2 regions of the Shewanella sp. SR44-4 genome follow, and region 1 is predicted to be linked to the other one. Evidence: predicted binding sites of a transcription regulator. Region 1 holds the regulator's gene; the other holds the start of a gene.
What was found. Region 1 encodes sigma-54, which starts transcription at its own class of promoters, with help from an activator protein. Its sites were predicted from a motif close to GTTGGCACGNNNNTNGNNT; they were not measured.

Region 1 (8,188 bases):
AAATAAACTACTACTTAGTAGGTACGTATTTCTTATATGGAAAGCTTGTGCCAACTTTGATAAATATTTTTAGTTGTTATTTATCAGTGCATTAACTATTACCTGTAGTTTTGTTATTTTTGCGTCGCCAACCAGATTGGTGCAATTGCACTAATGTGGTGAGCATGTGCTGCCGGCAACACATTACGGTTGTGATTGTCGTAGCGCAGTATGGATGACAAATATGGCAAAAAAAGGTCACCTTAATGACAAGATGAAGGCAAGGTTTTCACCGAATGAGTTGTTGCCAGTTGATGGTTTGAAAAACGTTAACAAAGTGAGGCTGCAGACATAGCTGCAAAAGTGATCAGAGTACTAAGCGCTTGGTAAATGAGCTTATGTGTGAAAAAGACTTATGTGTATAGCGACGCCGCCGACGTCCGTAAAATTGCACTAGATAGCGCAATTTCGTTGGACGACATGATATGTACGATTTAAATCAATGGTTTAGTGCATTAAAAATAATGTAGCTAGGCCCAAAAATGCAAATAAGCCAACGACATCGGTTACCGTCGTTAACACCATACCCCCCGCCAACGCAGGATCGATATTTAGCTTTTTTAACATTATGGGGATAGTGGCGCCAGCAAAGCCTGCTACCGTCATATTAATCAGCATGGCACTGCCAATTAATCCACCTAATGCGATGTCGTCTTTCCAAAGCCATACCGCAAAAAAGACCAATACAGACCACATTAAACCGTTCAATAATCCGATGCTTAATTCCTTACCAATTAACCAGCGTGAGTTACTTTGGCCAATATGCCCAAGTGCAATCCCGCGGATGACGAGTGCTAGGGTTTGATTACCCGCAACGCCTCCCATACTCGGTACAATGGTCATTAAAATTGCGATGGTGGCGAATTGCTCTAAGGTACCTTCAAACATGTTACTGACAGATGAGGCTAGTAATGCTGCAAATAGATTGATGGTTAGCCATAGAGAGCGTCTCAGAGTGCTTTTAAGCACAGGGCCAAAGGTATCTTCATCATCATCCATCCCTGCCATTCCCATCATTGAATGTTCGGCATCCTCGCGGATGACATCAATAACGTCATCGATAGTAATTCGACCAAGCAATTTTGCTTGGCTGTCGACGACTGGGGCAGATATCCAATCCATCCGTTCAAATTTTTGCGCCACATCTTTATCGGACATCTCTACAGGAATACTTTCTAATTCTGTGTCCATAATACTGCGGACCGTTACGCTTGGATCGCATGTGAGTAAATCAGCTAATCTTACTCCGCCTAAAACATGATCATGGCGATCCACAACATATAAAGTATCAGTCGTATCAGGTAAATTTCCCCGTTGACGTAAATAGCGTAATACCACTTCGATATTGACATCTGGTCTTAGGGTGACGGTATCAGTATTCATGATACTGCCGGCAGTATCATCTGGGTAACGCAATGCTTGCTCTACTCTATCCCGGTCTTGGCTTCGCATTGATTTGAGCACTTTCTTGTAAACATTATCGGGTAAACTGCGAAGAATATAGGCCATGTCATCTGTATCCATGCCTATTGTGGCCTGGGCAAGCTTCTCTGGTGTCATGCTGCTAATAAGTGAATCTTTAAGTTCTTCACCTAATTCGTCAAGAATTTCCCCAGCATATTGTTGGTCAATGAGTTGCCATAACACCTGACGATTTTTGGGCGGTGATGATTCGAGAATAAGGGCGACATCGTTAGGTGACATGGTATGTAGCATGTTACGGGCATGGACAAACAGACCACTGTCTAGTGCTTGAACGAGTTGATTGAGACGTTGTTCTGTTATCTCATTGTCTAGGTACTCTTTACCCATATATCTACTTCCTATTCGTCATACTTATATTATTCAGTATGTCATTATTCTGGGTTTCTCAGGTTGTACAGTTCAAGGCGTATAAATGCAGAAATAGCTGTCTTTACGTAAGACAATGAAATGCAGAAATAAAATACTTAAATGACTTCTGCGGTGAAATTCTGCAGCAGCCAATGCTGCTTTACATACTATAGACGTACCACGTCACGGAAACAGAGTTGCACTGGATCCGTTGCTAGAAGCGGTAATGTCTTTATCATGTTAAACGCTAACTCCCGCAGAATGAACTGATACTAATGAGATTGGTATCAACTGCGAGAGATAAACCTAAGGGCTAATATTTTTGAGGGACTGATGTCTACTGGTGATCATCAATGTCGTGACAGTTTGGTTAGTATGGCCTAGTCATTTAGAGGCCGCATAAAATAAGGATGACGGTGGCTTAAAGCATGAGTAACTTGCAGCTATTCACACATTACAGGCTATTTATAAATTCAATGCGATTAAAAAATTAACAAGATTCATCAAATTTAGCATTAATGAGATCGCACACTGCGTTTAATGCCACTTCAGCATCTGGGCCTTGAGCTGTCACCGTAATCATTTTACCGATACCACTTTCAAGCATTAATAGCCCAAGTACGCTAGCTGCGCTGGCGTTTTTTTCGCCTTGAGTTAAGGTGATGTTAGCATCAAAATCCGCCGCTAACATCGCGAGTTTTGTGGCGGCACGGGCGTGTAACCCCAATTTATTTGAAATGGTCACTTGGCGTTCAAGTTTGATCATTGACGCGATCCTATGCTCACTTAGTTATTAGTATCACTGATATTTAATTCTCTGTGGCGAGCATTAACTGTGTGTTTACTGCCTTGTCGAAATCGTTTTGCTAATTGATCTGCAATATATACCGAACGGTGCTGACCACCAGTACAACCAATCGCGATGGTAAGGTAACTGCGATTGTTACGTTCTAAATGCGGCATCCAAGTTTCAAATAGGTTTTCAATTTGCCAAATAAATTTATTAACTAATGGCTGACGACCTAAAAATTCTTGTACGGGCTCGTCTAAACCCGTAAATGGACGCAGTTCTATTTCCCAATGTGGGTTGGGTAAAAAGCGTACATCAAACATAAAATCTGCTTCTGTCGGCATGCCGTGTTTAAAGCCAAAAGATTCAAAGTTAATCACTAACTCTTTATCAACACTGCCTAATAATATTTGCCTAACTTGGTCGCTTAATTCGTAGATATTTAGCGCAGAAGTGTCGATATAGTGATCAACAATTTTTGCGATAGGCTCAAGTAAACGGCCTTCTAGTTTTATCGCTTCTTGCAGTGAAATATGATTTTTAGATAACGGGTGTAATCGACGTGTTTCGCTGTAACGTTTAAGCAATACTTTGTCATTGGAATTTAAAAAGAAACTGATAATTTCAGTGTCATTTTGAAGTAGTGCCAATTGGTCTTGAAGCACTTTACCTTGTTCTGCAATGTTACGAACATCAACGCTAATCGCAACCAAATCATTACTGCCTTTAAGCTGGGCTAATAATGTGCCAATGAGTGGTAAAGGCAAATTATCAACACAATAATATCCTAGGTCTTCTAATACTCTCAGGGCAACGGATTTCCCTGAGCCTGAACGTCCCGATACTATAACTAGTTTCATGCAGTAATAACCTGATAAAGTTCTGTTGCGTCGTGAGTTTTACGAAGCTGTTTCAATATTTGCTTATCGCTTAACTTTTGGGCCATGCTCGATAACGTGCCTAAATGTTGTTGGCACTGGTCTGCAGGGACTAACAAAGCAAATAAAAGATCCACGGGTTGCTTATCGATTGCATCAAAGGCAATGGCTTCTTCACATTTAATAAATATCGCGATAGGGTGATCGATGGTCGTTAATCTACCATGAGGTATCGCAATGCCATTTCCTATACCTGTGCTACCCATTTTCTCTCTCGCTAACAGGCTTTCAAAAACCTCTTGCGAAGACAGGGTTGGGTACTGGGCAGCGACTAAATTGCTGATGAGTTCCAGTACTTTTTTCTTACTGCCCGGTGTGGCACAGGTAGTGCATTCCGGCTGCAGAATGGTACAAAGTTCCATCGTTAGTGTTTTGTATTCTTCTCTTTGTGTTTAATTACCTGACGGTCGAGTTTATCGATCAGGGCGTCTATTGCAGCATACATATCAGTACTTTCTGACATTGCAAAAATTTCTGCGCCATTAATGTTGATTTTGGCTTCTGCTTTTTGTTGTAATTTTTCTACATTGAGCACAACGTGTACATTATGGATCTGATCGAAGTGTCGTTCAAGCTTTGAAAATTTACTGTGGATGTATTCACGTAAAGATTCTGTTATTTCGACATGACGTCCAGTCAGACTTATTTGCATAAAAAATCCTCCATTGCCTAGTAGGTTATAAACTCTTACGTTGGTTTGAGGGCGGGATCATCATTGCTTCACGGTATTTTGCTATCGTACGACGAGCAACGTTTATGCCCTGTTCTGCCAGAAGCTGAGCCATTTTACTGTCACTCAGTGGTTTTTTCTGGTTTTCTGCGGCAACCAGCTTTTTGATAAAAGCACGAATGGCCGTTGATGAGCATTCCCCGCCATCGTCAGTACTGACATGGCTAGAGAAGAAGTATTTTAGTTCAAATAAGCCACGAGGGGTGTGCATATATTTTTGTGTGGTGACTCGTGAAATGGTCGATTCATGCATTTCTACGGCTTCAGCGATATCATTGAGCACCATAGGCTTCATGGCTTCTTCGCCATATTCAAAAAAGCCTTGCTGAAATTGCACAATGCAATTTGCCACTTTAAGTAAAGTATCATTACGGCTTTCAATACTTTTAATAAACCATTTAGCCTCTTGCAGATGGCCTCGAATAAATTGACTATCCGACGGGTTTTTACTGCCTCTAGCCATGGCTGCATATTGCTGATTAACACCAATTTTAGGCATGTTGTCTGGGTTTAACTCTACTACCCAACGGCCATTTTTCTTTAATACTGTGACATCGGGAATCACGTATTCATCATCCATGGGGGTAATTAATAAGCCCGGACGAGGATTGAGTGTCTGGATTAGAGTGATTGCGTCACGTAACTCATTTTCTTTTAGTTTTGTTTTACGCATCAATAATCTGAAATCACGGCCAGCAATTAACTCTAAATAGCCTTTAATTAACAAACGGGCATTATCGATATGGGGTGTGTCGTTAGAGTATTGCGCTAATTGAATAAATAGGCATTCGCTTAAATCACGTGCTGCAACACCCACAGGATCAAAGTGTTGAACGCGTTTTAATACCGCCTCAACCTCATCGAGTTCCACATTTTCATCACCCATGGCTTCGAGAATATCTTCGGTACTTTGGGTTAGATAACCGCGTTCATCAATGGCATCAATAATGGCGGTGGCAATGGCGAGATCGGTGTCTGAAAATGGAGTGAGATTTTTTTGCCATTCTAAGTGTTCGTACAGACCTTCGGTGGTTTCACCTTGAAAGGGCATGTCGTCATCGCGCATGCTTGCACTGCCTGAACCTGACATAGGTGAGGCTGTGTATACTTCATCCCATGTGGTATCCATGGCTAAATCATCCATGGTTTCTTTGGTCATGGATTCTGTTATGTCGACGGTGGAAGTGTCTTTTTCGACATTAACAATACTGTTGTCACTAAAGTCTGTATCCGCTTGGTCGCGGTTTTCTTTTAAGGAGTCTTTTGCTTCAGAAAACTCATCTTCTATTTCAAGCAATGGATTTGAATCTAATGCTTGTTGGATTTCCTGCTGTAGCTCCAATGACGATAATTGCAGTAAGCGAATGGCTTGCTGCAATTGTGGGGTCATGGTTAAGTGTTGACCCATTTTAAGTTGGAGTGACGCTTTCATTTACCGCTTATCCCTAGATGATTTTCCATAAAAATGACAATCTCGAACTATAATGGATTGCCATAAACATCAATGACATTTAACGTTGTTTAGGTATCGTTCAATGAAATGAGTTAGCTAGACTAAAAGGCCAGTAAAGTAACTATAGCTTGAATTGTTCACCTAAGTACACAGCTCGAACTTGTTGATTACTTAATATCTCATCAGGTGTGCCTTCGGCAATTAAATTACCCTGGCTGACGATATAGGCTCGCTCACAAACGTCTAGCGTTTCACGTACGTTATGGTCGGTAATTAATACCCCTAAACCGCGATTTTTAAGTTGTTGGATGATTTTTTTAATGTCGATGACCGAAATAGGATCAACACCAGCAAAGGGCTCATCAAGCAAAATAAATTTTGGATTAGCAGCTAAAGCGCGCGCAATTTCAACTCGACGACGTTCACCACCCGATAACGACATACCTTGGCTGTCGCGTATGTGAGTAATGTGGAACTCTTCGAGTAGGTGCTCAAGCTGTTCAATACGTTGGTCTGTGCTGAGCTCTTTGCGAGTTTGCAGTACGGCCATTATGTTGTCGTAAACGGTGAGCTTGCGGAAAATACTGGCTTCTTGTGGTAAGTAACCTATACCTTTGCGGGCGCGCAAATGCATTGGATCGGCAGTAAGGTCGTCATCGTCAATCAATATTCGGCCTTTATCGCTTTTTACTAAGCCGACAACCATATAAAAGGTGGTGGTTTTACCTGCACCATTAGGGCCTAAAAGACCGACAATTTGGCCGGTTTTAACCGTTAAGCTCACATCTTTAACAACTTGACGAGCTTTATAGCTTTTAGCTAGATTTTCAGCGGTTAAGGTAATTTGGGTCATGGTTTGATCTGCTTGTTAACAGGAATTTCAGGGAGTTTTTGCTTTGGCGCTGACTCGTCTTGGAAATTCTCTGGTTGAATGATGGTGATTACCCGATCTTGTCCTGTACCAGTACTTTCGGCAATCAGCTCTTGAGCACTGATGTTGTACTTGATTTTATTACCGGTAACCTGGCTACCAGATTGATCCAATTTGGCGTTGCCAGTCAATGTGAGTGTAGTAGTGGCAAGGTCATAGCTAATTTCGTTAGCACTTGCGGTACCAATTTTACCGTCATCTAATTCTTGTGAAAATGTAGCTGGGGTGCCAGTAGCAATTAATCTCTTGCTGGTGGTGTTTTCAGGGGTAAACGCCCGTAACTGATCTGCATTGATATTAATCGTGCCTTGGACAATCGTTACCGGACCATTAAAAACAATTTGATTATTCTTAATGTCGGCAGACTGACTGACTGAAGCGATTTTCAATTCTTGTTTCAGATCCCCTTGTTTCGCTATGGCAGGCAAACTCAATATACAAAGTATGCTACTTAATAACATAACATTGGCGCGAGTGTGGAGACGATTAATGTGGCTCATATGTTCCTTCTACCTGGCTTAGTAGCGATAATTTTTGCGAATTCAAGTCAGCATGTAGGCCTAAACCTTGAATAATAAACCCTTTACCTTTGATGTACACCATCTCTTGTGAGGATCCTATCATAGTGGTTAAATCCACCGAAATAGCTTGGGTACTCAGTGACTGCAGGGGTTCTTCTATATCAATGGCATCAATAATAACATTATTTTCTAATGTGACTTTGCTGGTATTTTTATTCAATTGCCCACGGTCTGCACTTAATTGCCATTGTGCTTTACCGTTTTCAGGGTAAATGAGGTAAATAGGTTTGGTAAAGTGAGTGATGTCACTTGAGGCGTAATGCTCCATGTGTTCGGCGCTGACTCGACTTTCGACGAAACCTAGTTGGTTGAATTCTGTAGTGCGTAGGTTATCTGCAACAAAATCTGGGCGCTCAATACCGCGTATTTGTACCGCATCCATTTCACTGCGTTTTACTTGTGCTTGCCAGTACAATATAAAAGCAAGCCCAAAAAAAGCAATAATACCTAGCGTGACTCTACTCATATACTCATACCATGAGCACTGGCAAATTTATCTTGGCTTAATAGTAATAAATCGGTGAGTTCACGCAGTGCGCCGTGGCCACCATTGAGGGTGGTTGTCATATGGCACTGTTGTTTGACAAACGGATGACCATCACCGACACAAACGGCTAGTCCTACGGCTTTCATTACAGGTAGGTCTACCATGTCATCGCCAATGTAAGCCACTTCATCAGCAGTCACATTATAGAGCGACAATAATTGCTCAAAAGGCTCAAATTTATTATCAATACCTTGATAAATATGTGTTACACCTAATGCCGTCATGCGGTTTTCAACAATCTTGGATTTACGTCCTGTTATCACGGCAACATGGATACCACTGGTAAGCAAAGAACGCACACCATAACCGTCACGAGTATGGAACGCTTTGAGTTCTTCACCTGCAT
Region 2 (8,188 bases), on a different contig from region 1:
ATCGGCTTTCAGCTTTTGATTAGCATGTTCTGACGAATTTAAAATATTAACCATTTGCAACTTCAGCGCTTCAGGCATTTCGGTTAGAAGTTCTTCTAGCTGATTATCGACTTCAGACTTGTGAGGTTTAGTTTGTTGGTTAGACTCTTTATTGAGGTTCATTACACAATACTTCCATGTTTTAGCTTTAATAGAAAACTATTGGAAATACGCTTAAATGTCCATGATTGGGTTCAAACTATCGAAAAGCGGAGTGTTGAAGAATGCTTAAAAAAAAATTCCAAAAAAGTGGTTTCCAGAGGCGGCACATAGGCGGCACAACTTTTGACGATTTTATTAAGTGCTTGATATTTAAAATAAAAAGAGGTGTTATGGTCTCCCCACAGGGACTCGAACCCCGATCGGCCGCTTAGGAGGCGGCTGCTCTATCCTGTTGAGCTATAGAGAGACCCAGTGATTATACTGAGTTTATAATCGAATTAAACCTTTTATATTTAATTGCTTGATTAATAACCAACTAATTCATAATCGCCTTACTCTTAGCACTTAGCACTTAGCACTTAGCACTTAGCTCTTGAGTCTGAATTATTAACTTCTTAGAGCTAATCATTAATTCTTAATCGCAATATCATTTACTTGAATATTATCTGCACTGTCGATGCCGTCGAATATTGCGGTTGAGCTGTCTTCGGTAACTTGTTCGATAACCACATTGGCACGACTTTTAGTGGCGATGGCACGCATGGAATTAAATCTGTCTGGGATATTCTTTTGTAATACGATTTGGAACTTATCACCCATTTTAACGCCATTTTTACGGCCTAAATTGATGATAATACGATCCCCTTGCCTGGCGACAATTTGGCCTAATAATGGACGACAGTTTAACTGCTTATCCAGCGACATCACGCTTTGCTGTAAAATATCGCTGATCGCCTGACCATAAGATGACCGCCAAAAGCGCTGGTTAGCAGGTGAGACGATTTCTTGTCTTTCAAATTCCCAAGGCGCTGAGGTGGCGAATGATTCTGACCACACCACTTCACCGCTGATCCCGTGGTAAAGGGTTAATTTAAATATAAACTGTCTTAACGGATCATCCTCGACAAAGCCCATATAACTGCTTTGAGCAGGTTCGGTCGAAATATCAATGATTTCAGGTTGCAGCAGATATTGGCTGTCGGTGATTTCGCCTAACCAACTGGGAATACGATATCCTTTAAAGTTGACCAGTTGATTGATGTTATCAATTTTTTCATCGGCATGTAGTCGTGCAAAACTGTATCGCGACTGTGCATTGATAGCTTTACCTAATTGCTCGGTGATCCGCTCTTCAAAGTGAGCTAATTGACCATAACGCAACTGTTCGCGTTCTTGTAAATAGGCTTGTGGCAACATAATCGCGGCTTTAAGTGATTGGCTTTTACATTGAACGTTAGGTTCTTGTTCGCTGAGTTCAAGCTGTAATACCACGGTGATGGTGTGTTGGCTGATCATTTCACTCATTAATTCAACGTTATTGGCCGATCCCATCCGCTGAATTTGAAAGGTATCTTGAGTAAGCCGACCTTGGTTGACTTGTTGTTCGCTGGAAAAGTTAACCCCGGCTTTTAAACTGGCGTAATTTAATGCTTGGCTTATAGCGTCTTCACGGGCTTTATCTATATCGCCATTCACGATTTTAGCCTTACCAGTTACTTCAATTTGTTCAGCCAATACCGACGACGTTACACACAATGCACTCACGCATAGCATTGCTATTACGGCAAGGTGATTAAAGGTTTTTGTTCGGATAACAGGGCTGTGTCGGATCAACATACAATGTCCTAATGTCAAAAAATCGTCTATTTTGCACAATTGTGTAAATTCAGCTTACTCTATTTTAATCAAAGCAAAAATTGTGCCGACTCACTATATTAGTGGTTATTTTCGATGTTGCACTATTACAGTAAAGCTTTGAACGCATTTGCCGATATAAAGACACCAATAATAAAGAGTACATAATTGGCCTTAGTTATCGATGGACAAGGCGATTAAATGACTCATTTATACCAAGACTAGCGGCATTATTTGTTAGAGGAATTATTATGATTAACAGGCTTTTTATCTCCACGGTCATGCTTGCGTCGTTATCGTTAGCGGCATGCACCCAAACGCCTAATGCTGCCAATAACCTTGCCTTTAGTAATAACGGTAAATTTGTCAAAACCGTCGACGAAGATGAGGTTTATCACGATAAACTGGCTTATGATATTCAGGCTGCGGGGATATCACCCAAAGGCCAGGTGAATGTGTGGGCAGAAAAGTTAGTTAACGAGTTAGTGTTACAAAACGACGCCTTGCGCCCAGATCAACCACTGCTGATTTCTACGCCAGTGATGACCAGTAATTTAAATGCAACCAATGAATTAGCATTACAGTTACAACAAGGATTACTCGCGGCATTCCACGCTCATGAATTTAACTTAGTCGATTTAAATGTGGCGACAAATTTGCGCGCCACAGAACAAGGCGAGTTTATGTTGAGCCGCAACTGGGAACTGTTACGTGCAGATTTACCGGTTTCACACGTATTAGTGTCAACCATGACCCTCACCCCTGAAGGAATTGTGTTTAACGGCCGAGTGGTTAATGTGACCAATAATCGCGTCCTTTCAGCGGTGCAATCATTTGTGGCAGCATCGAGTTTGTCGGGTTATTTACAACCCTCTGAACTCATTGAATCACGCAATGGTTTACTGTATCGCCACGAGAATAAGGGCGACAGTCGTTACACCGTATTAGGAGATAAGCTATGAAGTCGTTGATGTTAATTATGCTATTGCTGCTCACTGGCTGTGTGAGCAAAGATAAATATGTTCAGTGGGAAACCGAAGCGCCAGCCTCGTTCCCAACGCTAACGGCAATTGGTTATGCCCCGTTGGCGACTCAGCCCAGTAAAGAGCCATCACATCGTATTTTAATGGCGATGCAAGCTTCAAAAATTGCCGCTTACCGAGAGTTGGCTGAGCAAGTATATGGACAAAAAATTTCGGCTAATAGCGACGTAAGTGAATGGTTACTAACTGACGACAACGTTAAATCTAGCGTGAGTGGTATTATTCGCGGCGCTAAAGTGGTTAAGACCTACCCTTCTGGTGAGTTTTATGTCACGGAGCTAGCTCTGGACTTTAAACAAGTATGGCAGTTGTACGAACAACAAAATCGTCCTAAACGCGTAAAAGAAGTTACTTACTTTTAATTGAACGTTTACGCTAACTTGTTGATATAAAAATGCCGCTGATATCAGCGGCATTTTTATTATATTAGGTTAACACTTATCATTAAAACGTCAGTTTAAACACTAAACCTAATGCTGCTTGGTTTTCCATGTCTTCCGTAACGTCTGGGTAACTTAACTCCATTTCGCCACCAAAATAATAACCTGCGTACGCATTAAGGCTAACATTACTAGTTGCTTGCCAGCCTGCGCGAGCAAAGCCTACCCATTCTTCTACTTCAATGGTTTTGTCATCATCAGCAATTAAAAAACGTTCTGTTCGCATTGAGCTACCCACACCGAAACTCCAGTCACGGTTATACTGATAACTTAACTCTAATCCTGCAGGACCACTAAAACCAGCTTGGAACGGGTTAGCAAGTACCCACTTCTCGTTTATCTGCCAACGCACGGCTAAGTAAGGTACGGTGCGCACTTCTGAAATATCATTTAAGTATGCAACACCAAAGCCGAGCATATTGCCGGAATCAAAGCGGTACATGCCCGAGGCAACGACACCATAACTTTGCGCATTTGAAGATGATGCAGTATCGGCATAGGCGTATTGCAGTTTGGGGGCTATAAGAAACATCCAATGATTATCAAGACGGTAAGATAACGATAAACCAGCACTGTACTGATGTATGGTTGACCAAGGTTCAGTACTGCTGCGTAACAGAGTGTTTTGGTTCATATCCCAGTCGTAATCGAGATTATCGTAGCCTAGATTTGCCCCAATTGACCACTGACGATTGAGTGGCATGCTGGCCGAAAAACTGGTCTTCCAAGCATCACGTTGTAACTGATTAGGGTTATTGCTATCAGCCCCAACATTAGCGGTACCCGTTGATGTACGAGCCACAGTGAGCGAAAATGGTGAACGTTCTGGCGCTGCTAAAGCATGCTGACTTAACAACAGTCCCGATGCTAGCAAAATTGACAAAGCTGATGTACTCAATGATTTTGGCTGAATTACGTTAACGTTATAAAGCGTCATATCAATCTGCTTCCCTTCAAATAATGAGATAAGTTAGCTATTAACTTGGCTTAACTGCACCTTGGCTTAATAGCACGTTGGGTTAATAGCACCTTAGTTTAATTACGATAATACTGTTATCGCGCCAATTAAGTTCAACTTTTATTGGCTTATTTTACGTCTACTTGGTGGGCTCGCAAAAACATCTCGGCAGTATCTTGTAAATATTGTTGCCTAGTTGTCAGTAAATCACCTATCTCTAATCCTAGCTCTAAACGTAATTTTAGTTCGCCAAATAACATTAAACACAATCTAACTGCGCTTTCGTGCGGATTTTCAAAAAAGTATTCGCCATGTTCATTGACCTTTTTTAAGTAATTTCTAATCAGTCCGAGTACGTGCTTGGGACCTGCGTCATAAAACAATCTAGACACTTCTGGGTGAGTGTCTGCTTGAGCTACGCAAGTTTTAAATACTGTCATTGTTTCTTTGCTAACAATCATTTCACCAAATTGCAGAGCAAACTGCAAAATAACCCGTTGTGGATTTGCTGCATCAATTAAAGCTTCGCCAGTGAGTTGATGCACAACACATTTAGACTCAATCGCGGAAACAAACAAATCATCTTTGGAACCAAAATGAGAGTAAACGGTTTGTTTTGATACACCGGCATGTTTTGCCACTTCGTCCATGCTGGTATTAGGAAAACCCTGATGGCAAAAAAGGTCAATCGCAGACTCAAGTACTTGAGCCCGCTTTTGCTCACTGCGGCTCAAACTAACCTGTTCGATGTTATTAAGCGATGTGTGTTTTTTTGTCATGTTGGTTCCGTAAATTAACCCATTAAGCACAATCGAGTGTCAGCGTTACTACTCATTATTTAGCGTTATAGTAACTAAAAATAGACTGGACAGTCTAGTTTTATAAAACTAGACTACCGAGTCTAGTTAACATTTAAGTTACAAGTCACGATTTGCGGTTAATGAGTTCGCTTATTGTTATTAACACTGGTTTTTAAGATAAATCAACATTGGCACAATATATTGCTTTGCAAGGAATAAACTTATGTACGCGTCAAAGACATTCACCCCAATCATTCGATACTGGGCGCTAGGTTTAAGCTTAATCTCATTAGGCGGTTGTGGCTCTGAGGTAAAAGAGCATTCACAAACAACTGAGTACCAAACGGTATTGTCACAGCCTTTATCATTAAGCGACCGTTATCAACACATGCAAACTTATACGGGTACGATTCGCTCGGCCAATACCACCGGAATTGGCTTTGAGCTTGCGGGTAAACTGAATAATATCCTAGTCGACAGTGGCGATACTGTGAGCAAAGGACAAATATTAGCGCAGCTTGATACTGATTTATTAACCGCAGAAAAGCAGCAATTACAAGCCAGTTTATTGCAAACTCAAGCGGATATAGATTTAGCAAAAAGCACCTTAGCCCGTACTCTAAAGTTGAAACAACAAAACTATGTGTCTGAGCAGCAACTCGATGAAACCCAGCAACAAGTTATTAGCTTACAAGCAAACCAAAAGCGTATAGAAGCCAGCTTAAGTGCGACCAATTTGAAAATTGAAAAATCAACCTTAATGGCCCCATTCAATGGAAAAATCAGTCAACGTTTTCATAATATCGGCGAAGTGATTGCGCTAGGCAGTCCGGTTTTCACCTTAGTTGGTAACAGTCAGCCTGTGGCTTATATTGGAGTACCCATTGATATCGCACAGCAGTTAACCGCCGAGCAGATGGTAGATGTCCGTGTAGGTAAGCAAACCTTTATCGCTAAAATTGCCGGTATTAGTGCCGAGGTCAATACCATTAGTCGCACGGTTCAGTTGCGTATTCATTTGCCCGACTCAGCCAGAGTGATCAATGGCGAAATAGCTTATTTGGCGTATCAACAAGACGTGCAAGCACTTGGTTATTGGGTGCCTATGTCGGCATTAACCGATGGCGTGCGCGGATTATGGAACGTGTTTGCCTTAGTTGAGGCTGAGCAAGGTTTTTATACCATTGAGCGCCGCGATGTAGAGATTATCTATACCAATGAACAACAAGCGTATATTCAAGGTGCCATAAAACCAACCGATTTAATTGTATCGCAAGGATTACATAAATTGGTCGTTAACCAGAAAGTCACTCTCGCTCAAGCTGAGAAAACGGGGGCATTATGATTAAAGCATTTTTAGAAAATGGCCGCCTAACCAGTTTATTTATCGCATTATTAATTGTTGCCGGATTAGGTGCCATTTCAAGCCTACCTCGCACCGAAGATCCACATATTACTAACCGATTTTCGTCTGTTATCACTCAATACCCTGGTGCATCTGCAGAGCGGGTTGAAGCACTTGTGACTGAGGTATTAGAGAATCAATTACGCCGTTTAGAAGATTTAAAGCTAGTCCAGTCGACCTCTCGCCCCGGGATTTCGGTTATCCAGCTAGAATTAAAAGACACGGTCACAGAGACGGATCCGGTGTGGTCGCGCGCTCGAGATCTTATCGCCGACAGTAAATCATTGTTGCCAGTAGAAGCACAAAATAGTGTATTAGATGATCAACTAGGTTATGCCAATACCGCCATTTTAGGACTTGTTTGGGCTGACGATAGCCCTGTAAGAACCGATATTCTAAATCGTTATGCCAAAGAATTACAAAGCCGTCTAAGACTGCTCAGTGGTACTGATTTTGTTAAACTTTATGGCGCACCACAAGAAGAGATTTTAGTTGAGCTAGATGGCAATAAAATCAGTCAATTGCATTTAACCCCCGCCAGTATTGCCGCTATTTTAAATAATGCCGACAGCAAAATTTCAGCCGGTGAAGTTAATAACAGCCAATTTAGAGCCTTAGTTGAAGTCTCTGGTGAGTTAGATTCGCAGAATCGTATCCGCCAAGTGCCGTTAAAAGTAGACGACTATGGTCAAATTATTCGCTTAGGGGATGTGGCCAATATTAGCCGCCAAGCCAAGACTCCGGCATCGAGTATCGCTTTAATCGACAGTCAGCAAGGCGTTTTGGTGTCTGCACGCATGCTCAACAATAATCGAGTCGATGTGTGGCAACAGCATGTAAGCAGCGCCATAGATGATTTTTCAGCTAATTTACCGGCCAATATTAAGGTGCAATGGTTATTCGACCAACAAAGCTATACCAGTGATCGATTAGGTGACTTGGTGATTAATCTGCTACAAGGATTTGTGATTATTTTAGTGGTTCTGATGCTAACATTAGGACTGCGCAATGCAGTGATTGTGGCGATATCATTACCATTAACCGCATTATTTACCCTCACCTGCATGAAATATACTGGACTACCGATCCACCAAATGTCGGTAACAGGTTTAGTGGTTGCGCTGGGGATTATGGTCGATAACGCGATTGTGATTGTTGATGCCATTGCGCAACGCCGTCAACAAGGTATGAGCAAACTGGAAGCGGTATCAAAAACCTTACACCATTTATGGCTACCACTAGCAGGGTCGACTATTACCACCATGCTAGCCTTTGCACCTATTGTATTAATGCCTGGAGCTGCGGGTGAGTTTGTGGGTGGCATTGCCATTTCGGTCATGTTCGCCTTACTCGGCTCATATATTATTTCTCATACCATTATTGCTGGCCTTGCGGGTCGATTCAGTCGCAGTGAAAAACCAACGGCTTGGTATCAGCAAGGGATGGCATTCCCAAGAATTAGCCAAGCATTTACCGCCAGTTTACAGTTTGCGTTATCTCGGCCAATACTGACCGCCATCGTAATTGGAATATTACCGATAGCTGGCTTTTTTGCCGCGGGCAAAATGACTGAACAATTTTTCCCTCCGTCTGATCGCGACATGTTCCAAATTGAAGTCTACCTGGCACCTCATGTCAGTATTGATAACACTCTCGAGCAGGTCAAACTGATTGATAAAAAGCTGCAACAGATTGACGATATTATT

Region 2: the regulator sigma-54 is predicted to act here: its motif matches at 1,890-1,908, upstream of H5125_RS07715 (flagellar assembly protein FlgT).

The regions. Positions count from the first base shown of each region.
Region 1 covers NZ_JACJDU010000001.1:56,255-64,442, forward strand. The annotation lists gene mgtE (magnesium transporter) at 487-1,851, opposite strand; gene H5125_RS00220 (HPr family phosphocarrier protein) at 2,363-2,638, opposite strand; gene rapZ (RNase adapter RapZ) at 2,659-3,522, opposite strand; gene ptsN (PTS IIA-like nitrogen regulatory protein PtsN) at 3,519-3,962, opposite strand; gene hpf (ribosome hibernation promoting factor) at 3,965-4,252, opposite strand; gene H5125_RS00240 (RNA polymerase factor sigma-54) at 4,278-5,762, opposite strand; gene lptB (LPS export ABC transporter ATP-binding protein) at 5,905-6,636, opposite strand; gene lptA (lipopolysaccharide transport periplasmic protein LptA) at 6,633-7,214, opposite strand; gene lptC (LPS export ABC transporter periplasmic protein LptC) at 7,201-7,761, opposite strand; gene kdsC (3-deoxy-manno-octulosonate-8-phosphatase KdsC) at 7,758-8,188, opposite strand, start outside.
Region 2 covers NZ_JACJDU010000012.1:522-8,709, forward strand. The annotation lists gene H5125_RS07705 (hypothetical protein) at 1-162, opposite strand, end outside; tRNA gene H5125_RS07710 (tRNA-Arg) at 373-448, opposite strand; gene H5125_RS07715 (flagellar assembly protein FlgT) at 610-1,818, opposite strand; gene H5125_RS07720 (FlgO family outer membrane protein) at 2,088-2,798, shown strand; gene H5125_RS07725 (LPP20 family lipoprotein) at 2,795-3,241, shown strand; gene H5125_RS07730 (DUF6268 family outer membrane beta-barrel protein) at 3,324-4,256, opposite strand; gene H5125_RS07735 (TetR/AcrR family transcriptional regulator) at 4,406-5,056, opposite strand; gene H5125_RS07740 (efflux RND transporter periplasmic adaptor subunit) at 5,301-6,422, shown strand; gene H5125_RS07745 (efflux RND transporter permease subunit) at 6,419-8,188, shown strand, end outside.